Regions from separate parts of the Shinella sp. 838 genome, predicted to be linked through region 1. Evidence: riboswitches for the same ligand, from Rfam matches in the RefSeq annotation. Region 1 holds a riboswitch; the other holds the start of a gene.
The links. Region 1 has a riboswitch for S-adenosylmethionine ahead of P9A16_RS13110 (O-succinylhomoserine sulfhydrylase). Riboswitches for the same ligand answer to the same signal wherever they lie in the genome.
Positions count from the first base shown of each region.

Region 1 (11,518 bases):
GCGAGGTGGACGCCATCGTCAAGGCCGGCTTCGACGCGGCCTATCTCGATATCGTCGACGGTTATTATTTCTGGGGTGCGGAAGTCTCGGCCAAGGACCGCGAAGCGGGCGATCCGAAGACCGTCAAGCAGGCGGCGCAACGCATGGTGGATTTCATCGTCGCGCTGACAGACCACGCGCGCGAGACGAATCCCGATTTCTTCGTGATCCCGCAGAACGGCGCCTGGATCCTCAACGATCTCGGGTCCGACACTGCGCGCAAAAAAGCCTATCTCGACGCCATCGGCGGCATTGCGGTGGAGGACCTCTACTTTCGCGGCGACAAGGACGAGAACAATACGCTCCGTCCGGACGAGGAGACCATCGCGATCCTCAAGCGCGATTTTCTCGACAAGGGCAAGCCGGTCTTCGTCGTCGATTACATCAACGGCGAAAAGCGGGTCGCCGACTTCAACAAACTGGCGCTGGAGGATGGCTTCATTCCCTTCGCCTCGCCCGATCGCGATCTCGACCGGCTGGTCGGCACCCATGACGGCGACCCGGCCTACATCAAGCCCTCGGCGAAGGCCGATGTGCTGCGCGGCTCCAAGCTCGCAGACACGATCCATGCGCTGGCGGGCGACGACAGGATCGACGGCCGGACCGGAAACGACTCGCTCTATGGCGGTGCAGGCAGGGACACGCTGACGGGTGGGGCTGGCGCGGACCGGCTCAAGGGTGGTGCCGGGGCCGATATTTTCGTCTTCAAGTCCATCAAGGAGACGACGGTCGCCGCCTCCGGGCGCGATACCGTCCTCGATTTTTCCCGGAAGGACGGCGACAGGATCGACCTGAAGGCTATCGATGCCAACACGAAATCCGGCAGCGACCAGGCGTTTGCCTTCATCGACGTGCAGGCGTTCCACAAGAAGGCGGGCGAGTTGCGCTATGAGGCGAAGGGCGGCGACACCTTTCTCTCCGGCGATGTTGATGGAGACGGCAAGGCGGACTTTTCCATCCGGTTCAATGCCACCCTCGCCTTCGCGAAGGGCGATTTCATCCTCTAACCCTTTGCCAGCCGGTCGTCCGAACGCTCGATCAGTTTCGGCATGATGAGGGTCTGCAGCGCCTCGGGCGCTTCGCCCTCCATGCGGCGCAGGATGTAGTTGCCGAGCATTTCGCTCGGCTCGTGGATCGGCAGGAAGTAGGTGGTGATCGGCGGCGCGAAATACTGGCTGACATTGAGGTCGTCGGTGGCGTTGATGACGGCATCGCGGCCGTGCACGAGGCCGCGCGCGTGGAAACCGGAAAAGGCGCCGAGGGCGGAGGCTTCGTTGGCGCAGATATAGGCGGTCGGCGGGTCCGCCAGCTCGGACATGTGCAGCACGTTCTCGCGGCCGAAGGCGGGGGTCAGGTGGCCGTGCGCGATGAGCGCGGGATCGAAGGCGAGGCCGGCGGTTTCCAGCGCCTGACGATAGGCTTGCAGGCGCGTCATCGCGTAGCTGAGTTCGGCCATCGGGTTGATCAGCGCAATGCGGCGGTGGCCGCGCTCGGCAAGACGCGCGACGGAGTGGCGGATCATCTGCTCGTTGTCGGCGTCGACATAGGCATGCGGCGCGTTGCGGATCGTCGTGCCGTAGGTGACGAAGGGGAAATCGGCCTTCTGCATGATGCGCACGCGCGGGTCGTCGGCCCTTGTGCCCGACACGATGATGCCGTCGGCCTTCTTCAGCGAGACGATCTGCTGGATGGTCGCAAGGCTTTCTTCGAAATTGCGCACGGCATAGAGCGAGACGCGGTAGGGGCTTTCCTCAAGCGCCCAGGAGATGCCGCTGAGAAGCTGGGCGTATTCGACGCCTTCCCATTCGTTCTGCTTGGGGCCGGGCGCGGTCATGATGGCGGCGACCTGGTAGGTCTTTCCGGTGCGCAGCTGCACGCCATGCATGTTGAGCTGGTAGCCGACGCGCTCGGCGGCGGCGACGACGATGGCGCGGGTTTCCGGCCGCACCTGCGGGCTGTCGTTCAGCGCCTTCGATACGGTGGCGATCGAAAGGCCCGTTTCCTGCGCGATGGTCTTGATCGTCGGTCTTTGCATCGCGTCTCGGCTCGCTACGGCTGGTCCTGGCTGAGGGAGGCGGCGAGGAGAATATAGGCGGCGGATGTCCAGGCGAACGCCCGGTCCCGCAAGCCCCTCCCCGACCGGGCATCGAAGTTCTCGGCCATACCGTTTTTGGAGGCAAGAGAACAGAACTTTTCCGCGATCGTCGTCGCAAGTTCCATTTCCCCTTGCCGGCGAAGGCCATCCCAGAGCAGCAGCGTCGTCGGTGCCCAGATGGGGCCGCGCCAATAGCCGTCATCCTCGTAGAGCGGGCTTTTCGGGCTTTCCGTCGCCGGCCCCCATTCGGTGATGAAACCACCTTCCGTTAGCCGGGCAAGGAGTTTTTGTACGATCGCGCGCGGCAGGCGGTCGCCGAGGAGAAGCGGCATGAACTGGATGAGGTTCTGGTCGGGCAGCACGCGCTGCGGATCGTCGGCGAGCCGGGCGCAAAACGTTTCGCCGGTCCAGAGGGTTTTGATCAGCAGGTTTTTCAAACCTTCCGCCTTCGCCCGCCAGGCGGCGGCGCGGACAGGCTCGTCTTCCAGAAGGGTGGAGAGCGTGTCGCAGGCGAGGATCAGAAAGGTCGGCAGATCGGGAGAGACGACGGGGCCGCCCTCGGTGAAGAAGGTGGCGTTGTCCCAGCCGCTATCGTTGCCGTGGAAATAGCCCGGCAGGTTTCCTTCGCCGGCGCGGGCGTGGGTGAGCCAGTAGTCGACCTGTTTTCCGATTTTGTCCCTGAGATAGGTTTTGCGTTCGGGCGTCAGGAAGCCGGGATGTTCGGCCTCGATCAGCGAGACGGCCCAGCCGTGCACCGGCGGCTTGGTGAAGGCGAAGAGCACGTCACGGTCGTTGATGTAATCGGGCAGCAAGCCGGAGGCATCCTGATGGTCGAAGATGACGGCGAGCTGGTCAAAGGCGAGGCTTGCATCGGCTCCCGCGACGCCGAGCGCGGAAAAGGCGTTGTCCCAGCTCCAGATGTTGATCATGTGGTTCTTGGACATGTAGATCGCCGGCCGCGTCAGCACGCCGCCGGCCGGCACGCCATTCGCCCAGAGCAGGTAACTGGCGAGACGGTGCGCCTCCCCCTGCCCGGCGAGGGCTATTGGCATGCGCGTGCGCCAGCCGGCAAAATCCGCCGATGCGCCCGCCAGCGCATCCCCATAGCGTCCCGGATGCTCCGTGCACGGCACCGTGCGGAAGAAATCGACGCTGGCCTCGAAGGTTTTGCCGGAGAAGGAAAAGCTCACCTTTTCCGAATGGTCGCGCTGCCAGGCGCCGGTGACGTCGAGCGTACCCGTGACGGTGCGCGGGATGAATTTGACGTTTTCGACGGCCGCGACGAGGCACTGTTCGCCCTGCGGCGTGCGGTAGACGTAATCGTAACGCGAGCCTTCGAGGTGGAAGCGCACACCGGCCGCGACGCCGGCGACGTGTAGCCGCTCGCCCTCACCGATGACGAAGGCGACTTCGCCTTTGCCGATCCGCGCGACAAGCTTTTCAGGCGCGAGTTCGAAGATCGGCGTCGCCGGGTTGCCGGCCGCATCGAAAAACGCCACCCGGCAGAGGCGGCCGAGCGAGGGACGCTCGTCGCCGCCAGCGACAAAGCGGAGGTGTAGGGCACGTTCACCCTCGCCACCCGGCACCGCCATCATCGACAGGGCGAGGAAACGGCCCTTTCGGCTGAACGGGATATGGTCGATGTCGAAGAGCATCGTCACCCCTTGACCGAGGAGCCGACGGCGCCGTCCATGATGTAGCGCTGCGCCAGGAAGAACAGGGCGAGCGGCGGCAGGCAGAGCACGACGGTGATCGCCGCGATCGATGTCACGTCCACCTCATGCAGGCCCTTGAACATGGAGAGGCCGAGGGTGAGCGTGTACATGGACTGGTCGTTTAGGAAGATCAGCGGGCCGAGATAGTCGTTCCAGGCATTCATGAAGTGGAACGTGCCGACCAACACCAGCGCCGGCATCATCAGCGGCAGGTGAATGCGCCAATAGATATCGAAGGCATTGGCCCCGTCCATGCGCGCGGCCTCGTCGATTTCAACCGGCACCGTCATGATGTACTGGCGCAGCAGGAAGACGAAGAAGGCATCGGCGAAATAGGCGGGCACGATGAGCGGCTTCAACGTGTTGATCCAGCCGAGCAGGTTGAACTCCATGTAGAGCGGGATCATCTTCACATCCCACGGGATCATCATGGTGGCGAGCAGCAGGATGAACAGCGGATCACGGCCGGGGAACCGGAAGCGCGCGAAACCGTAGGCGACGAGCGACGACGAGATGAGCTGGCCGATGGTGGAGAAGGTGACGACGATCAGCGAGTTCGTGAGGTACGTGCCAAAGGGCTGCTTGTTCCAGGCGATGAAGAAGTTTTCAAAGTGCCATTCGGAGGGCCAGAAGACCGGAGGGAACTGGTAAAGGTCCGCCTGACTTTTGACGGCCGTCATGAAGGTCCAGTAGAAGGGCGCGATGAACAGCGCCGACAGCAGGATCAGCGCGGAGTAGAGCAGCGTCTTACGCATCGCGGTCGCCTCCCTTCACTTCGCCCTCGTAATAGACCCAGGCCGAGGACCAGCGCATGACGAGCAGGCTCAGCACCAGCACGATGAGGAACATCACCCAGGAGCCGGCGGCGGCATAGCCCATGTCGAAATACTTGAAGGCGTTGTCGTAGATATACATGGCGAAGAAATAGGTGGAGCCGAGCGGGCCGCCCTTGGTCATCAAAAGCGCGATCGTCAGTTGCTGGAAGGCGGCGATGATCGAGGTGATGAAGGTGAAGAGCAGCATGGGACCGAGCATCGGCAAAGTGATGAACAGCATCTGTGCCCAGCCCGGCACGCCGGAGACGGTCGCCGCCTCGTAAAGCTCCTTGGGAATGGCCTTCAGGCCCGTCAGCAGGATCAGCATGGTGCCGCCGAACCCCCAGAGGCTGGCGATGATGATGGCGACGATGGCAAGGCCGGGTTCGCCGAGCCAGTTCGGCCCGTCCACGCCGACGAGCGACAGCATGAAGTTGAGGAGACCATATTCGCGACTGTAGATCCAGCTCCAGATCGTCACCAGCGCGACGCCGGAAATGACGCTCGGGAGATAAAAGGCCGTGCGGAAGAAGCCGCTGGCAAAGGTCGCGTGATGCAGCATCAGCGCGATGAGGAAGGACATGACGATGTTGAAGGGCACGTAGATCGCGGCAAACTTCACCGTGATCCAGAGGCTTTCCCAGAATTGCGGGTCGTCGAACAGCATCGTCCGGTAGTTGTCGAAGCCGATGAAGGTGCGCTCGCCGACGACCGGCCAGTCATGAAAACTCATGGTGAGCGAGAAGAGCAGCGGACCGAGGGTGAAAAACAAAAAACCCAGGATCCACGGGGAAATGAACAAATAGGCCGTCAGATGGCGCGAGAAGGCGGATCGCCGTTTCTGCACGACCTCGGGTACGGTTGTAGCAATGGTCACGTTTCACTCCCCCGGGACTTCGCTTTGGAACGAAAAGGGCGCCTTCTGCCCCTTCTCCCGGTAGAGAGAAGGGGACAGCAAGGAGGCGGGATTACTTCAGGAAACGTTGCGAGCGCTTCACGGCGTCGTCGAGATGCGCCTTGGCGTTGCCCTGGTCGATCATCGTCGCCTCGATGGCGCGGGCGAGGTTGTCCTGCACCTTGCCCCAGTTCCGGTTCTTCAGGAAGGCGTGTGTCTCGGTGTTGGAAGTCGCGAGGATATCGAAGAACGGCTTGTAGACCGGGTCCTTGGTCATGCCCTTCCCTTCCGCCACGCTGGTGCGGACCGGAAGGTCATTGGTGCGCATGGCGACCGCCTCCGGCGAGGAGAAGAACTTGACGAACTCCCAGGCAAGATCCGGCTGCTTGGCATCCTTCGCGATCGACATGGCCGAAACACCGAGCGCCGAATGGGCCGGCTTGTCGCCGAATTTTGGCAACGGCGCGACACCGTAGCTGAAGCCGGCGGAATCGATACCCGACTTCGACCACATGGCACTCTGGAACATAGCGATCTTGCCACCCTTGAAGAGCGTATCGCCGGACGTGTCGTCACCGACATGCAGCGTGGCAGCTTCTTCCTTCTTCGCCATGTCGCCGAACATGTCGAGCACCTGAACCGCCGCTTCGCTGTTCATGTTGCCATCGATCGTCTTGCCGTCGTCAGAGATGTACTTCGTGCCGTTCGACCAGAGGAACTGTTCGAAATCATAGGGATCCGGCTTCGCGTCGACCGCAAAGCCGTAGACCTTGTTCTCCTTGTTGCGGAATTTCGCCGCCTTGGCGCGCAGATCGTCCCAGGTCCAGCCGTCCTTCGGCTCCTCGACACCCGCCGCCTTGAACATGTCCTTGTTGTAGAACACGACCTGGGTCGTGAAACCCGCCGGCATGCCATAGGTCTTGCCCTCGACGCGGGTCGTGTTCATCAGACCTTGCGGAATGTCGTCCGGCTTGATCTCGGCGGCGTCCCTGGCGATCAGATCGTCGAGCGGCATCAGCGACGTGTAGTATTGCGGGAAGTTCCACATATACATGACGTCGGGCGGGCTGCCCGCGCCGAAGGCGGCGACGAGCTTCTGGTCGTAGCCATCGGCATAGGGCTCAACCTGCACCTTCACGCCCGGATGCTTCTCCTCGAATTTCTTCGCGATGGCCTGCTGGATGGCAAGGCTCTCGTCGGAATCCCAGGTCGCGAAGCGCAGCACGTCTTCGGCATGCGCCGACACGCTGCCCGCCAGCAGGAAGGCAGCCAGCGAACCGGCGATGACTGTCGTGTTCTTCCTCATTCCATTTCCTCCTTTACCGGGTCAGGCGACCCGCTTCCCCTTTTTCTTTGACGATGAGCGCCTCGGTCTCCGCGTCGAGGCGGCGGTGCACTGCCCGGCCTTCCGCGTCGAACAGGTAGCAATGCTGCGGCGGCAGGCAGAGATGGACCGTTTCGCCGTTGGCGACCGGATGCGTGCCGCGCACCACCGCCGTCATGTCGCGGCCGTCCTCGAGGCTCAGATGGACGTGGCTTTCCGTACCGAGCCGCTCGACGAGGCGCACAGTGCCGGCAAGCTCCCCTTCACTGGCCGGGACGATCTCGATCCTGTCCGGCCGGATGCCGAGCGTGACCTTGCCGGCAATCGCCGGGGTGGCGTCGGCTTCGAAGACGACCGGCTGCTTCAGGCCGCCGCCCGACAGTGTGATGTGCGTGCCTTCCTGCCTCGCGACCTCCGCCTCCACGAAATTCATGCGCGGCGAGCCGATGAAGCCGGCGACGAAGAGGTTGGCGGGCTGGTAGAACAGCTCCAGAGGCGTGCCGAACTGGCTGACCTTGCCCTTGTCGAGCACGACGACACGATCGGAGAGCGTCATCGCCTCGACCTGGTCATGCGTCACATAGATCATCGTTGCGCCGAGACGGGCATGCAGCGCGGCAAGCTCGACGCGCATGGTGACGCGCAGGCCCGCATCGAGGTTCGACAGCGGCTCGTCGAGCAGGAAGAGTTTCGGCTCGCGCACGATGGCGCGACCGATGGCGACACGCTGGCGCTGACCGCCGGAGAGCTGGCGCGGCTTGCGGGCCAGCAGCTCCTTGATGCGAAGGATATCCGCGGCGCCTTCGACGCGGCGGTCGATCTCGTCACGCTTCATGCCGTTCAGCGCGAGACCGAAGGAGAGGTTTTTCCGCACGTTCATATGCGGGTAGAGCGCATAATTCTGGAAAACCATGGCGATGTCGCGCTTGGCGGAAGGCACATGGGTGATATCGCGCTCGCCGAGGCGGATGGCGCCGCCATCCAGCTCCTCGAGACCGGCAATGGAGCGCAGCAACGTGCTCTTGCCGCAGCCCGAGGGGCCGAGGAAACAGACGAATTCACCATCGGCGATTTCAAGGTCGATACCCTTCAGCACCTCCAGAGCGCCAAAACCTTTTCGGAGATTTTCGATGCGGATCGATGCCAACGGCGTCCTCCCTGTCGGCGAAACGTCCGGGCTCCTCAGCCCTTGTTAAACGTTTATATCATAATAAAAACGTTTAATTTAATTTGTAAAGCAGAAAATGAAATGCGAGAAACACCCTGCCGGACCGATGGTCACGGCAGGGGGCCGGCCACAATACGACCGGCGCAAGCTCTTGTGAAAGCGGCGTTATCCGACGCGGAAATGCTTCGACAGCTTCAGGCCCTGCGCCTGATAGTTTGAGCCGAGGCCGGAACCGTAGAGGCCTTCCGGTGCACCGAGCATGTGCTCGTAGACGAGGCGGCCGACGATCTGACCGTGCTCCAGGATGAAGGGCACTTCATGGCTGCGCACTTCCAAGACGGCGCGGCTGCCGGAGCCGCCCGCCGGGGCATGACCGAAGCCGGGATCGAAGAAGCCGGCATAATGGACGCGGAATTCGCCGACGAGTGGATCGAAGGGGGTCATTTCGGCGGCATAGAGCGGCGGGACGTGAACGGCCTCGCGGGAGACGAGGATATAGAACTCGTCGGGATCGAGGATCAGTTCGTTGCGGCCGCGGCTGAACAGCGGCTCCCAGAAATCGAAGATGTCATGCTGGTTCTTGCGGTCGACATCGACGACGGACGTGTGGTGCTTGCCGCGATAGCCGATGAGCCCGTCCGGGCCGGTGCCCTTGAGGTCGATGGAAAGCGCGATGCCGCCGCCGGAGACGTTCGGCGTCTCGCTGGCGACAAGCGTGTCCGTGCCGTGGAGGGCGAGCAGCTCGCTTTCACCGAGCAGGGCATTGCCCTTGCGAAAGCGTACCTGCGACAGACGCGAACCGCGACGCACGACGATGGGGAAGGTGCGTGGCGAGATCTCGAGATAGAGCGGGCCGGAATAGCCGGCTGGAATCTTGTCGAATTCCTGCGCGCGATCGGTGATGACGCGGGTGAAGATGTCGAGGCGGCCGGTGGAGCTCTTCGGATTGGCGGAAGCCGCCAGTTCCGCCGGCAGGTCGAGGCTTTCCATCAGCGGCACGATATAGACGCAACCCGTCTCCAGCACCGCGCCGTCGGTGAGGTCGATGACGTGCAGCTTCAGCCGGTCGAGCTTGTCGGCAACGAGGTGGGACGGCCCCGGCAGGAAACTCGCCCGGACGCGAAAAGCCTTTGCGCCGAGCCGCAGGTCGAGACTTGCAGGCTGGATCTGGTCGTCATCCAGCGCAGCCTCGCTCTTCAGCCGGCCACTTTCGAACAAGCCGCGAATGGCGCTGTCCGCCAGAATGCCCGTGCTGCGCGTTGCAGAACCACTCATCGTCATACCGTCCCGTCACAGCAGCGGGCCAGATGCTCCGGCCGCCTGCTTTTCGTATCGTTTCTTCCGAAAGCCGATGCCCACGTTTCGGAACAATACCCGGAAGGCCCGCACAAAACCAAATGCCGCCAATTGACGCAAGCGCGGGGGCGCAGTATTAGCAGATTATCCCGTGGTGATTTGGCCGGCCGGCTTGCAGCCACGTAAAACAAGTAGCTAAAAAGGCCGGGTTCGAAACCGGCCTGCTTTTGCGGCCGGTTTTTTTGTTTGAAGGCGACGATCACATGAGCAAGTCCTGGCGCCCGGCCACCCAACTCGTTCACGGCGGAACCACCCGTTCCCAGCACGGTGAAACCGCAGAAGCAATCTTCCTAACGCAAGGCTTCGTCTACGACACCTCGGCGGCGGCCGAAGCCCGCTTCAAGGGCGAAACCGACGGTTTCATCTACGCCCGCTACGGCAGCCCGACCAACGACATGTTCGAAAAGCGCATGTGCATGCTGGAAGGCGCCGAAGATGCGCGCGCCACCGCGTCAGGCATGGCCGCCGTTACCGCCGCAATCCTCTGCCAGCTCAAGGCCGGTGACCATATCGTGGCCGCCCGTGCGCTCTTCGGTTCCTGCCGCTGGGTGGTCGAGACGCTCGCGCCGAAATACGGCATCGAATGCACGCTGGTCGACGGCCGCGACCTTTCCAACTGGGAAAAGGCCATCCAGAAGAACACCAAGGTGTTCTTCCTCGAAAGCCCGACCAACCCGACGCTCGAAGTGATCGACATTGCGGGCGTCGCCAAACTCGCCAACCAGATCGGCGCCAAGGTCGTGGTCGACAACGTCTTTGCGACACCGCTCTTCCAGAAGCCGCTGGAGCTCGGCGCGCATGTCGTCGTCTATTCGGCCACCAAGCATATCGACGGCCAGGGCCGCTGCCTTGGCGGCGTGGTGCTTTCGGACAAGCAGTGGATCGACGAGAACCTGCACGACTACTTCCGCCACACGGGCCCGGCCATGTCGCCGTTCAATGCCTGGACGCTTCTGAAGGGCATCGAAACGCTGCCGCTTCGCGTCAAGCAGCAAACCGAGAATGCGAGCCGCATCGCGGACTTCCTCGCCGACCAGAGCCAGGTCGCCCGCGTGATCTATCCGGGCCGCAAGGACCATCCGCAGGCCGACATCATCGCCAAGCAGATGACGGGCGGCTCGACGCTCGTCTGCTTCGAGTTGAAGGGCGGCAAGGACGCGGCCTTCGCACTGCAGGACGCGCTGGAGGTCGTAAAGATCTCCAACAATCTTGGCGACGCCAAGAGCCTCATCACCCATCCGGCGACGACGACGCACAAGAACCTCACCGACGAGGCGCGCGCCGAGCTCGGCATTTCGGCCGGCACGGTGCGCCTTTCGGCGGGTATCGAGGACAGCGAAGACCTGCTCGAGGATTTCACGCGGGCACTTTCCAGGGTCAAGGCCTGAGCCCTTCGCCAGAGCGATGGACAAATACGGAAGCACCGGCCGAGGAGGCCGGTGCTTTCTCTGCTTATCCTTGACGAAACCACATTCGTGTAGAATAGCAGAAGCTAATCAGTTCAAGGCTTGCCTATGTATCGTGCGCTGACCCGCGACATCGAAGTGACCGTAGAGCCGTATTACCTGGCCGACCAGTCCGACCCCGACGACAGCCGCTATGTGTGGGGATACCGGGTGGTCATCGCAAACCATTCCGACGTCGCCGTCAGGCTGATGACACGCTACTGGCACATTACCGACCAGAACGGCCAGGTCGATGAAGTGAACGGCCCCGGCGTCATCGGCGAGCAGCCGGTGCTGCGCCCCGGCGACACTTACGAGTACTCTTCCGGCTGCCCGCTCGAAACACCCTCGGGCATCATGTTCGGCCGCTACCGCATGGAAGCGGAGAACGGCGAAGCCTTCGACGTCGCCATTCCCGCCTTTTCACTGGATACGCCCGGGCAGGCGCGTACCCTCAACTGAGGGCGGAGAAAATCCCCCTACTGCGGCAGGACTTCCGCCGCCTCGAAGCGGTAGGTCGTCGAGCAGAACTCACAGGTGACCGCGATCTCGCCCTTGTCGTCGGCGGTATGCGCGATTTCCTCGGCACTGAGACCGGCCAGAACACCCTTCAGCTTCTCGCGCGAACAGGAGCAGCGGTCGAAGACCTGCTGCGGCTGGTAGACG
Region 1 covers NZ_JARSBQ010000003.1:322,401-333,918, reverse strand. The annotation lists gene P9A16_RS13150 (MJ1477/TM1410 family putative glycoside hydrolase) at 1-1,046, shown strand, start outside; gene P9A16_RS13145 (LacI family DNA-binding transcriptional regulator) at 1,043-2,074, opposite strand; gene P9A16_RS13140 (amylo-alpha-1,6-glucosidase) at 2,089-3,789, opposite strand; gene P9A16_RS13135 (carbohydrate ABC transporter permease) at 3,792-4,604, opposite strand; gene P9A16_RS13130 (carbohydrate ABC transporter permease) at 4,597-5,541, opposite strand; gene P9A16_RS13125 (ABC transporter substrate-binding protein) at 5,633-6,865, opposite strand; gene P9A16_RS13120 (ABC transporter ATP-binding protein) at 6,879-8,030, opposite strand; gene P9A16_RS13115 (2'-deoxycytidine 5'-triphosphate deaminase) at 8,217-9,326, opposite strand; SAM riboswitch at 9,489-9,567, shown strand; gene P9A16_RS13110 (O-succinylhomoserine sulfhydrylase) at 9,611-10,795, shown strand; gene apaG (Co2+/Mg2+ efflux protein ApaG) at 10,922-11,314, shown strand; gene P9A16_RS13100 (Hsp33 family molecular chaperone) at 11,332-11,518, opposite strand, start outside.

Region 2 (11,518 bases), on a different contig from region 1:
TTGCAGAAGGAAATCCAGCGCCAGTCGAAGATCGGCGAGCAGTTGCCGAAGAAGCTGCAGTTCGGCGCCATGCTGGAAGTGCCGGCATTGCTCTGGCAGCTCGACGAATTGATGGCCGAGGTCGATTTCGTCTCTGTCGGCTCGAACGATCTCTTCCAGTTCGCCATGGCGGTCGACCGTGGCAATGCCCGCGTCTCCGATCGGTTCGACACACTCGGCCGGCCGTTCCTGCGAATCCTGCGCGATATCGTGCGCGCCGGACTGCGCAACGATACGTTGGTGACGTTGTGTGGGGAAATGGCGAGCAAGCCGATCTCGGCCATGGCGCTGCTTGGCATCGGCTTCCGCTCGGTCTCGATGTCGCCGGCAGCGATCGGCCCGGTCAAGTCGATGCTGTTGTCGCTGGATGCGGCGAAACTCGAAGCGGTGTTGACACCGGCGCTCGACGATACCAGGCCGACGGCCTCGGTCCGCCAGATCCTTACTGACTTTGCGGCCGAGCACGGCGTTCCGCTTTGAATTTTTTGACGGGAGTTTGAACGGTGGCGAAGCTTCCCGTTGAAAAGATGCGTGAACTCGAGCGCCGTTTCGGCGAGATCGAGGCGCGCATGTCGGCGGGGCCGGATTCGGAGACCTACGTGCGTCTCGCCTCGGAATATTCCGAGCTCCAGCCGGTCGTGACGAAGATCCGCGAATACCAGAAGGTCAGCGATGAGATCGCCGATCTCGACGTGCTGCTTGCCGACAAGGCGACGGACCGGGAGATGCGCGACCTTGCGGAAATGGAACTGCCAGAGCTGAAGGAGCAGTTGGAAGGCCTCGAAAAGGAGATGCAGATCCTGCTTCTCCCGAAGGATGCCGCCGACGAAAAGAGCGCGATCCTCGAAATCCGCGCCGGTACCGGCGGTTCGGAAGCTGCGCTTTTCGCCGGCGATCTTTTTCGCATGTATGAGCGGTATGCCGCGGCCCATGGCTGGAAGGTGGAGATCCTGTCTTCCAGCGAAGGCGAGGCTGGCGGTTTCAAGGAAATCATCGCGACGATCACCGGGCGTGGCGTTTTCGCCAAGCTGAAGTTCGAATCGGGTGTGCACCGCGTCCAGCGCGTTCCGGAGACGGAGGCGAGCGGGCGCATCCACACCTCGGCGGCGACCGTCGCCGTGCTGCCGGAAGCAGAAGAGATCGATATCGAGATCCGGCCGGAGGATATCCGTATCGACACGATGCGCTCGTCGGGCGCCGGTGGCCAGCACGTCAACACGACCGACTCGGCCGTGCGTATCACCCACCTGCCGACCGGCCTCATCGTGACGAGTTCGGAAAAGTCACAGCACCAGAACCGCGCCAAGGCCATGCAGGTGCTACGCTCTCGGCTCTACGACATCGAGCGCCAGCGCGCGGAAAGCGAGCGCTCCGCCGATCGCAAGAGCCAGGTCGGTTCCGGGGACCGCTCCGAGCGTATCCGCACCTACAATTTCCCGCAGGGCCGCGTCACGGATCACCGCATCAACCTGACGCTCTACAAGCTCGACCGCATGATGGTCGGCGAGATCGACGAGGTGGTCGATGCGCTGGTCGCCGACTACCAGGCCGGCCTTCTGGCCCAGCTCGGCGAACAGGGCCGATGAGCGGTAAGACGCTTGCCGAGGTCCTGGCCACGGCGCGGCGCCGGTTAGCCGAAGCGGGGATCGTCGATGCTGCGGGCGACGCGCGAACGCTGCTTGTGGGCTTGCTGGGCCTGACGCCGACATCCTTCATAACGCGGGGTGATCAGCCTTTGGGGGAGGCCGAGCGGCAGACCATTGATGACGCGCTTGTCCGCCGCATCGCACGCGAGCCGGTCCACCGCATCCTTGGCCGCCGGGCCTTCTCGCGGCTCGACCTGGTGCTGTCGCCGGAGACGCTGGAGCCGCGGCCGGATACCGAAGTCCTCGTCGATGCGCTGGTGCCGCATGTGGAACGGATCGTGCGCGAGATGGGTGGTTGCCGGATTCTCGACCTTGGAACCGGAACAGGTGCGATCTGTCTTGCCCTTCTGGATCTCGTGCCAGTGGCGACCGGGATCGGCGCCGATCTTTCGGTCGGTGCCCTTGAAACGGCGCGGCGCAATGCCGATATCAATGGCATCGCCGACCGGTTTGAGACGGTCGAGAGCGACTGGTTTGCAGCCGTGACCGGGGTGTTCGACATCATCGTGTCAAATCCCCCCTATATCGTCAGTTCCGTGGTCGAAACGCTGGACGATGAGGTCCGGCTCCACGACCCGATGCTGGCACTGGATGGTGGAGACGACGGGCTCGATGCCTATCGCGCAATCGCTGCCGGCGCGGGCGCTCATCTAAAGGAAAACGGCCTGGTGGCCTACGAGATCGGCTACGACCAGAAAGACGCGGTCACGGCCATCATGCGCGAAAGCGGCTTCTCGCGGATCGACGCAATCCAGGATCTTGGCGGCAATGACCGTGTTCTTCTCTTTTCAAAGGCGGCCGCCCTGTAATTTTGCTGCACAAGCGCAGCAAATTCTGCGGCTGCAAAGAAAAGGCTTGGAATCGGGAAGGAAGCGGGCTAGGTTGCGGGCACGCACTGGGCAAGCGGTCATGACACAAAGGATTCGTTCCTGCATGACCCGATCGCGAGGATTGCTCTCTCGAAGAGTTGCTAGGGTTGAAGACTGCCTAGTGCGGGTACCTGTTAATTTGACGTCTTACGGCGACAGGACCACCGACCGGCGTGGTTTGCCCGCGGGTAAGGACGCTTGATCTGGCATGGCCTGATCAAGCGTGCAGACACATGATCATCAAGACACGATACGTTAGGTGAGTGACATATGAGGCCAGGACAGCAAAACAAGCGCGGCCGCGGGCGTAACAACAACAATAATAACAACAATAACAATAACAACAATAACCACCGCAAGGGTGGCAATCCCCTGACGAGGACCTACGACAGTTCGGGTCCGGACGTGAAGATCAGGGGCACCGCCCAGCATATCGCCGAGAAATATTCAGCGCTTGCCCGGGACGCCCAGAGCGCCGGCGACCGCGTCATGGCGGAAAATTATCTGCAGCATGCCGAACACTACAACCGCATCATCGCAGCCGCTCAGGCGCAGATGCAGGAGCGCTTCCCGCGGGATGAGCGTTCGGACAATGCCGAGCGGACCGACTTTAATGACCGCGATGGTTTCGACCGGGATTCCGACGAATTCGATTCGGCGCCCGTCGATGAGCCCGCACCCGTTGCCGTCGCTGCGCCGGCTCCGGTCGCCAAGGCTCCTGTTGCCAAGGCCCCTGCCGCCAAGGCCCCTGTCGCCGTCGAGCAGCCCGTTATCGATGGCACCGGCCCGCAGCCGGTGATCGAGGGTACGCCGGCTGAAGTTTCGCTCGAAGACGAAGCTGCAGCGCCTGCCACGGGCCGCGCGCCAGCCCGTCGCCGCAGCACGCCCCGCCCGCGCCGCCCGCGCCGCGGCGAGGCCGAGGCTGAGGCTGCCGGTGAGGGCGCACAGCCCGCCGGTGATGCCGCTCCGGCTCTCGAAGCCTCGGAATAACGGCGTTTCGATACGGTAGAGGAACCCGGCCCCGTGCCGGGTTCTTGCGTTTTGCAAGGCGCCTGCGAAAAATCTCGACCGGCGGCCGGACGCTCCCTTTAATTCGGAAAAACCTCCACCATATTCGCTTCAGGCGATTGACCGGTCGCAAGGCCGGGCGGGTCGCATGTATGAAAGGTTCGCCTTGATGGGAGCCTTATCCTGAATCATCGACCGGTGCCTTGATGGGCCGGCCGAGTCCTGGAGGTAATGATGAACATTGAAAAATACTCCGAACGCGTTCGCGGTTTCCTGCAATCCGCCCAGACAAAGGCGCTTGCCGACGGCAACCCGCAGTTCACGCCCGAACACGTCCTGAAAGTGCTGCTCGACGACGACCAGGGCATGGCAACATCGCTGATCGAGCGTGCCGGCGGCAATGCGCGCGAAGCGCGGATCGCCAACGACGCCGCCCTTGCCAAGCAGCCGAAGGTGTCCGGCGGCAACGGTCAGGTCTATCTCTCCCAGCCGCTTGCAAAGGTATTCTCCACCGCCGAAGAGGCCGCGAAGAAGGCCGGCGACAGTTTTGTCACCGTCGAGCGCCTGCTTCTGGCACTTGCGATCGAAAAATCCGCGGCGACGTCCGAGATTCTTGCCAAGGCCGGTGTCACGGCGACCAAGCTCAACCAGGTCATCAACGACATCCGCAAGGGGCGCACCGCCGATACGGCGAGTGCGGAGCAGGGTTTCGATTCGCTCAAAAAGTTCGCCCGTGACCTCACCGCCGATGCGCGCGAAGGCCGGCTCGACCCCGTCATTGGCCGCGACGATGAAATCCGCCGCACGATCCAGGTCCTGTCGCGCCGCACGAAGAACAATCCCGTCCTCATCGGTGAACCCGGCGTCGGCAAGACGGCGATCGCCGAGGGTCTTGCCTTGCGCATCGTCAACGGCGATGTGCCGGAGAGCCTCAAGGACAAGAAGCTGATGGCGCTCGATATGGGCGCGCTGATCGCCGGTGCGAAGTATCGCGGCGAGTTCGAGGAGCGTCTGAAGGCTGTCCTTGCTGAAGTGCAGGCGGAAGACGGCGAGATCATCCTGTTCATTGACGAGATGCACACGCTTGTCGGCGCCGGCAAGGCGGATGGGGCGATGGACGCCTCCAACCTGCTGAAGCCCGCGCTTGCCCGCGGTGAACTGCACTGCGTCGGTGCGACCACGCTCGATGAATACCGCAAGCATGTCGAAAAGGACGCGGCCCTTGCCCGTCGGTTCCAGCCCGTGATGGTGGACGAGCCGACTGTCGAGGACACGATCTCGATCCTGCGCGGCCTGAAGGAGAAGTACGAGCAGCACCACAAGGTCCGGATCTCCGATTCGGCTCTCGTTGCCGCCGCCACCCTTTCCAACCGCTACATCACGGATCGCTTCCTGCCGGACAAGGCGATCGACCTGATGGACGAAGCCGCTTCGCGCCTGCGCATGCAGGTCGATTCCAAGCCGGAAGAGCTCGACGAACTCGACCGCCGCATCATCCAGCTGAAGATCGAGCGCGAGGCCCTGAAGAAGGAAACCGACCGCTCGTCGCAGGACCGGCTCGAAAAGCTCGAGATCGACCTTGCCGCGCTGGAAGAGGAAGCCTCTGCGCTCACCGCGCGCTGGCAGGCGGAAAAGTCGAAACTCGGCCGCGCCGCCGACCTCAAGCGCCAGCTCGACGAGCTGCGCAACGAACTCGCCATCGCGCAGCGCAAGGGTGAGTTCCAGCGTGCGGGCGAGCTCGCCTACGGCATCATCCCGAAGCTCGAAAAGGAGCTGGAGGAGGCTGAAGGCCGCGATGCCGGTGATGTCGATCCGATGGTGCAGGAGGTCGTGACCCCCGACAACATCGCCCATGTGGTCTCCCGCTGGACGGGCATTCCCGTGGACAAGATGCTGGAGGGCGAGCGCGACAAGCTCCTGCGCATGGAGGACGAACTCGGCAAGTGGGTCGTCGGGCAGGGCGACGCCGTTCAGGCAGTCTCCCGTGCCGTGCGTCGCGCGCGTGCCGGCCTTCAGGATCCGAACCGGCCGATCGGCTCGTTCATCTTCCTCGGCCCGACCGGCGTCGGCAAGACGGAGTTGACCAAGGCGCTCGCCCGCTTCCTCTTCGACGATGAGACGGCGATCCAGCGCATGGACATGTCGGAATACATGGAGAAGCACTCGGTGGCCCGGCTGATCGGCGCGCCTCCCGGTTATGTCGGCTATGAGGAAGGCGGTGCGCTCACCGAATCCGTTCGCCGCCGGCCTTATCAGGTCGTGCTGTTCGACGAGATCGAGAAGGCGCATCCTGACGTCTTCAACGTGCTCCTGCAGGTCCTCGACGACGGCCGCCTGACCGATGGCCAGGGCCGCACCGTGGACTTCCGCAACACGATGATCATCATGACCTCCAATCTCGGCGCGGAATATCTTACCGCGCTCGGCGAGAACGAGGACAGTGACAGCGTGCGCGACCAGGTCATGGATGTGGTGAAGATGGCATTCCGGCCCGAGTTCCTGAACCGGGTGGACGAGATCATCCTGTTCCATCGCCTCAAGCGGTCGGAAATGGGCGCGATCGTCGATATCCAGCTGGCCCGGCTGCGCAAGCTCCTGGTCGATCGCAAGATCGTTCTCGACCTTGACGAGGAGGCTGTGCACTGGCTGGCCGAAAAGGGGTATGATCCGGTCTATGGTGCACGCCCCCTGAAGCGCGCGATCCAGAAGCATCTTCAGGATCCGTTGGCGGAAAAGATCCTCGCCGGCGACATCCCCGACGGTTCGACCGTCAAGGTGACCGCCGGTTCCGACCGGCTGCTCTTCTCCCCGCGGGGCGCCGCGGTGAGCAACGCCGCCTGATACGGCTACGATCCTTATAAAATCGAAGCGCGGGTTCTGCCCGCGCTTCTTGCGTTTCATGTCCCTCCTGCTGGCTGCTCCCTGTCTTCGAATGCAAAATCTTTCCCTTTCTGGGGAACATGCGCTAAGGGCATCAGCCATGACCATGCCGGTATCGACAGACCCGAAATTCGTCGTCCTTCTAGGAGGCGCACTCGCCGTGACGCCGCGTCTTCGCGCGGACGTGGCGGGCGCGCGCGTTATTGCGGCGGATGGCGGCATGCGGCACGCGCAAAGCCTCGGCGTTGTGCCCGAACTCTGGGTGGGCGATTTCGATTCGACCTCGCCGGAGCTTGTCGCCGCCTGGCCGCAGGTCGAGCGCCAGCCCTATCCCGCTGCCAAGAACGAAACCGACGGGGCGCTTGCCGTTGCGGTCGCGACCGAGCGCGGGGCGCATACTATCCTGCTTGCCGGCGCACTCGGCGGGGAGCGCAGCGACCATGCGCTGATGCATCTCCTGCACGCCGTCTTCCTGGAAGAGCAGGGCTCTATCATCAAGCTCACGTCGGGCGAGGAGGAGGCCTGGCCACTGCTGCCGGGCCGCCGCGCCATCGATCTTCCGAAAGGCAGCCTCTTCTCCATTCTCGGCCTTGCCCCGCTTTCGGGCCTCACCATCGACAATGCGCGCTATCCGCTGAAGGACTTTTCGCTGCCCTTCGGTTCGTCGCGCACCATTTCCAATGTGGCGGAAGGTCCGATCCGCCTTTCGCTTGCGACCGGCCGCGCCATTCTCATCGCCCGGCCCTACGACCTTTCAGGAGCCTGACCCTTGGCACCGCCTATTCTCAAACTCGACGACATTTTCCTCAGCTTCGGCGGCACGCCGCTGCTTGCCGGCGCCAGCCTGCAGGTGGAGCCGGGCGACCGCATCTCTCTCGTCGGCCGCAACGGTTCGGGCAAGTCGACGCTGATGAAGATCGCCGCCGGCCTTGCCGAAGCGCAGTCCGGCGAGGTCTTCCGCCATCCTTCCGCGACGATCCGCTACCTGCATCAGGCGCCGGATTTCGACGGCTACGACACGGTTGCGGCCTATGCGGAGGCGGGCCTCGGGCCGAGTGACGATCCCTACCGCGTCACCTACCTGCTCGAACATCTGGGGCTCAACGGCAGCGAGGATCCCAAGTCGCTGTCGGGCGGCGAGGCGCGCCGGGCGGCGCTGGCCCGGGTGATGGCGCCCGAACCGGATATTCTCCTCCTCGACGAGCCGACCAACCATCTCGACCTTCCGACCATCGAATGGCTGGAAGGCGAGTTGCAGTCGACCCGCTCGGCCCTCGTCGTCATCTCGCACGACCGTCGTTTCCTCGAAAAGGTGTCCAACGCCACCGTCTGGCTCGATCGTGGCCAGTCGCGGCGGCTCAACCGCGGCTTCGGTCATTTCGAGGCCTGGCGCGACGAGGTGCTGGAGGCCGAGGAGCTGGAGCAGCACAAGCTGGGCAAGGCGATCGAGCGCGAGGAGCACTGGCTGCGTTACGGCGTTACCGCCCGGCGCAAGCGCAACATGCGCCGCCTCGGTGCGCTTCACGATCTGCGCGCCCGCTATCGCGGCCACAAGGGGCCACAGGGGAGCGTACAGGCCAGCGCTTCCGATGCGCAGGAATCCGGCAAGCTGGTCATCGAGGCGGAAAAGATCACCAAGACCTATGGCGAGCGCACAATTGTCGCGCCGTTCTCTATCCGCGTCCACCGCGGCGACTGTATCGGTCTCGTCGGCCCGAACGGTGCGGGCAAGACGACGCTGCTCAAGATGCTCACCGGCGAGCTCGAGCCCGACAGCGGCACGGTGAAACTCGGCACGAACCTGGAAATCGCCACGCTCGACCAGCGTCGCGAGGACCTGAATCTCGATGACACGCTTGCCCATTATCTCACGGACGGGCGCGGCGAGACACTGCTCGTCAACGGCGAGCAGCGGCACGTCACCGGCTACATGAAGGAGTTTCTGTTCCAGCCCGAGCAGGCCCGCACACCCATCCGCAACCTTTCAGGCGGTGAGCGTGCGCGCCTGATGCTGGCACGCATCCTGTCGCGGCCGACGAACCTTCTCATCCTCGACGAGCCGACCAACGACCTCGACATCGAGACGCTCGACCTGTTGCAGGAAATCGTCGCCGGTTTTGCCGGCACCGTGCTGCTCGTCAGCCACGACCGCGACTTCCTCGACCGCACCGTAACCTCGACCATCGCGCCGGCCGACCCGGAAAACCCGGATGGCCGCTGGATCGAATATGCCGGCGGCTATTCCGACATGATGGCGCAGCGTCGCGGCGCAATCGAGGAGAAACGCAAGGCGGAAAAGGCCGAGAAGGCGAGGGCCGCCGAGGCGTCATCCGCCGCGGCCCCGGCGGAAAGCAAGGGTAAGGCAAAGCTCTCCTACAAGCAGAAATTCGCCCTCGAGAACCTGCCGAAGGAAATGGAGAAGGCGGAGAAGGAGATCGCCGCGCGCGAGGCGAAGATGGCCGACCCGGCCCTCTTCACCAAGGATCCCGCCACCTTCAACAAGCTGGCGGCGGAGATGGAGAAGCTGCGCCATTCGCTGACGGCGATGGAAGAGGAATGGCTGGAGCTGGAGATGCTGCGCGAGGAGCTGGAGGGCTAGGAAACCTTGAAATCATGGATGTCGGCGCCGTGTTCCATCCGAAACAGCGCTGCGTCCTGGTCCATGAGACAGTCTGATCACTGGATGAGAGGAGTTCATCCTGTAACCCGAAAGAGATCAGGAGAGTCCCATGCGCAAGTTCATCATCTCGGCCGTCGTCGCCGTCGTCGCAGCCGTTTCCTTCGCCGCCCCGTCCGAGGCCGGTTACTATGGCTACGGCCACAAGAGCTACGGCTGGAAGAGCTATGGCCACGGCCACCACGGCTACAGGAAGCACTATCGCGTCAAGCGCCACTATGGCCACTATGGCCATCGCTGGGGCGGCGACTGGGGCGGCAAGGTCTACTACAAGAAGCGCTACTACAGCTACTACTGAGCTGCCCGACTTCTCTCAAGCAGCAAGGCCTGGATGCCAGCCGCATCCGGGCCTTGCCCGTTTCCGGGCATGGATTGATTCGTGGCGCAAGGAGCGCTATTTAAACGCCTCGTGGTGATTTGGCCGGCCGGCTTGCAGCCACGTTAAACAAGTCGCTAAAGGGCCGCGCGAGGAAAAACCTTCCGTGGGCCGGTTGCGACACTGTTGCGGCCGGTTTTTGTTTTTCGATCGAGTGACACATGCCCATCAAGATTCCCGATACGCTCCCCGCCTTCGAAACCCTCGTTCACGAGGGCGTGCGGGTGATGACCGAGACGGTGGCGATCCGGCAGGATATCCGCCCCTTGCAGATCGGGCTTCTCAATCTCATGCCGAACAAGATCAAGACGGAAGTGCAGATGGCGCGCCTCGTCGGCGCCTCGCCGCTGCAGGTCGAGCTGTCGCTGGTACGCGTCGGCGGCCACCGGGCGAAGAATACGTCGGAAGAACACCTGCTTGCCTTCTACGACACGTGGGAAGAGGTGCGGCATCGCAAGTTCGACGGCTTCATCATCACCGGCGCGCCGATCGAGCTGCTGGATTATGAGGACGTCACCTATTGGGACGAGATGAAGCAGATCCTCGACTGGACGAAGACCAATGTCCACTCGACGCTCAATGTCTGCTGGGGCGCCATGGCGGCGATCTACCATTTCCACGGCGTGCCGAAGCACACGCTGGAGGAAAAGGCCTTCGGCGTCTACCGTCATCACAATCGCAAGCCTTCCTCGGTCTATCTCAACGGCTTCTCCGATAATTTCGAGGTACCGGTCTCGCGCTGGACGGAGATCCGCATCGAGGATATCCGGGCGGTGCCGGAGCTCGACATCCTGCTTGATTCCGACGAGACGGGTGTCTGCCTCGTGCGGGAGCAGGCTGGAAACCGTCTCTACATCTTCAACCATGTGGAATATGATTCCACCTCGCTCGCCGACGAATATTTCCGCGATGTCTCGGCCGGTGTGCCGATCAAGCTGCCGAAGAACTATTTCCCGCACAACGATCCGTCGTTGCCGCCGCAGAACCGCTGGCGCGGCCATGCACATCTGCTCTTCGGCAACTGGATCAATGAAATCTACCAGACCACGTCCTATGACCTGGAAAAGATCGGAACAGGAGCCTGACCCATGAGCGGTGTCGTCATTCGCCCATTGCACAAGGATGATGAAGGCGAATGGCGGCGCCTGTGGACCGCCTATCTCGCATTCTACGAGACGGTGCTGCCGGAAGAGATCTACGCCACCACCTTTGCCCGGCTGACGGACGAGGGGGCGGAGGGCGAATATCGCGGCCTCCTCGCCACGCTCGAGGGCAAGCCCGTCGGCCTTGCGCATTACCTGTTCCACCGGTCCTGCTGGACGGTCGGCAATGTCTGCTACCTGCAGGACCTCTTCGCCGATCCTGGCGTGCGCGGCTCCGGCATCGGCCGGGCGCTGATCGAGGGCGTCTATGCCAAGGCGAGGGAAGCCGGCTCGCCCGAGGTCTACTGGATGACGCAGGAGTTCAATGCGACGGCGCGCCAGCTCTATGATCGCATCGCCGACAAGACCCCCTTCATCATCTACCAGAAGTCCTTCTGAGCAGGGCGACAGAAAAGTCATACTTTTCGATTGCGAATGGAGGGGAATTGCAGCAGGTTGCCGCGCGAGACCGGGCGACCAGCGGAGGAGAGCGGGTGTGGGCAGAGGAAATGAAATCTTCGGGCGATTGGAGAACGGCGAACCGGTCGAGCGTATCCGCCTAGTCGGCGGCGGTCTGACGGCGCATGTCCTCACCTGGGGCGCCGTCATTCAGGATCTGCGGCTCGAAGGGCATCCCGCGCCACTGGTTCTCGGTTTCGAGAACCTTGCCGGCTATCTCGACCACTCGCCCTATTTCGGGGCGACGCCCGGCCGTTGCGCCAACCGTATCAAGGGTGGGCGCTTCTCGATCGACGGCGTGGATTTCCGGCTTGAATGCAACGAAGGCGGCGTCACCCATCTGCACGGCGGTAGCGATGGCATCGCCCGGCAGAACTGGCAGATTGCCGCACAAGGTCCGGACTTCGTCACCCTGTCGATGA
Region 2 covers NZ_JARSBQ010000008.1:116,767-128,284, forward strand. The annotation lists gene ptsP (phosphoenolpyruvate--protein phosphotransferase) at 1-519, shown strand, start outside; gene prfA (peptide chain release factor 1) at 543-1,625, shown strand; gene prmC (peptide chain release factor N(5)-glutamine methyltransferase) at 1,622-2,494, shown strand; gene P9A16_RS22220 (DUF4167 domain-containing protein) at 2,825-3,544, shown strand; gene clpB (ATP-dependent chaperone ClpB) at 3,797-6,403, shown strand; gene P9A16_RS22230 (thiamine diphosphokinase) at 6,549-7,208, shown strand; gene P9A16_RS22235 (ABC-F family ATP-binding cassette domain-containing protein) at 7,212-9,041, shown strand; gene P9A16_RS22240 (hypothetical protein) at 9,172-9,417, shown strand; SAM riboswitch at 9,519-9,596, shown strand; gene metA (homoserine O-acetyltransferase MetA) at 9,657-10,580, shown strand; gene P9A16_RS22250 (GNAT family N-acetyltransferase) at 10,584-11,036, shown strand; gene P9A16_RS22255 (aldose epimerase family protein) at 11,134-11,518, shown strand, end outside.
Region 2: it holds a riboswitch for S-adenosylmethionine, as region 1 does, so the genes downstream of both, metA (homoserine O-acetyltransferase MetA) here and P9A16_RS13110 (O-succinylhomoserine sulfhydrylase) in region 1, are expected to answer to the same signal.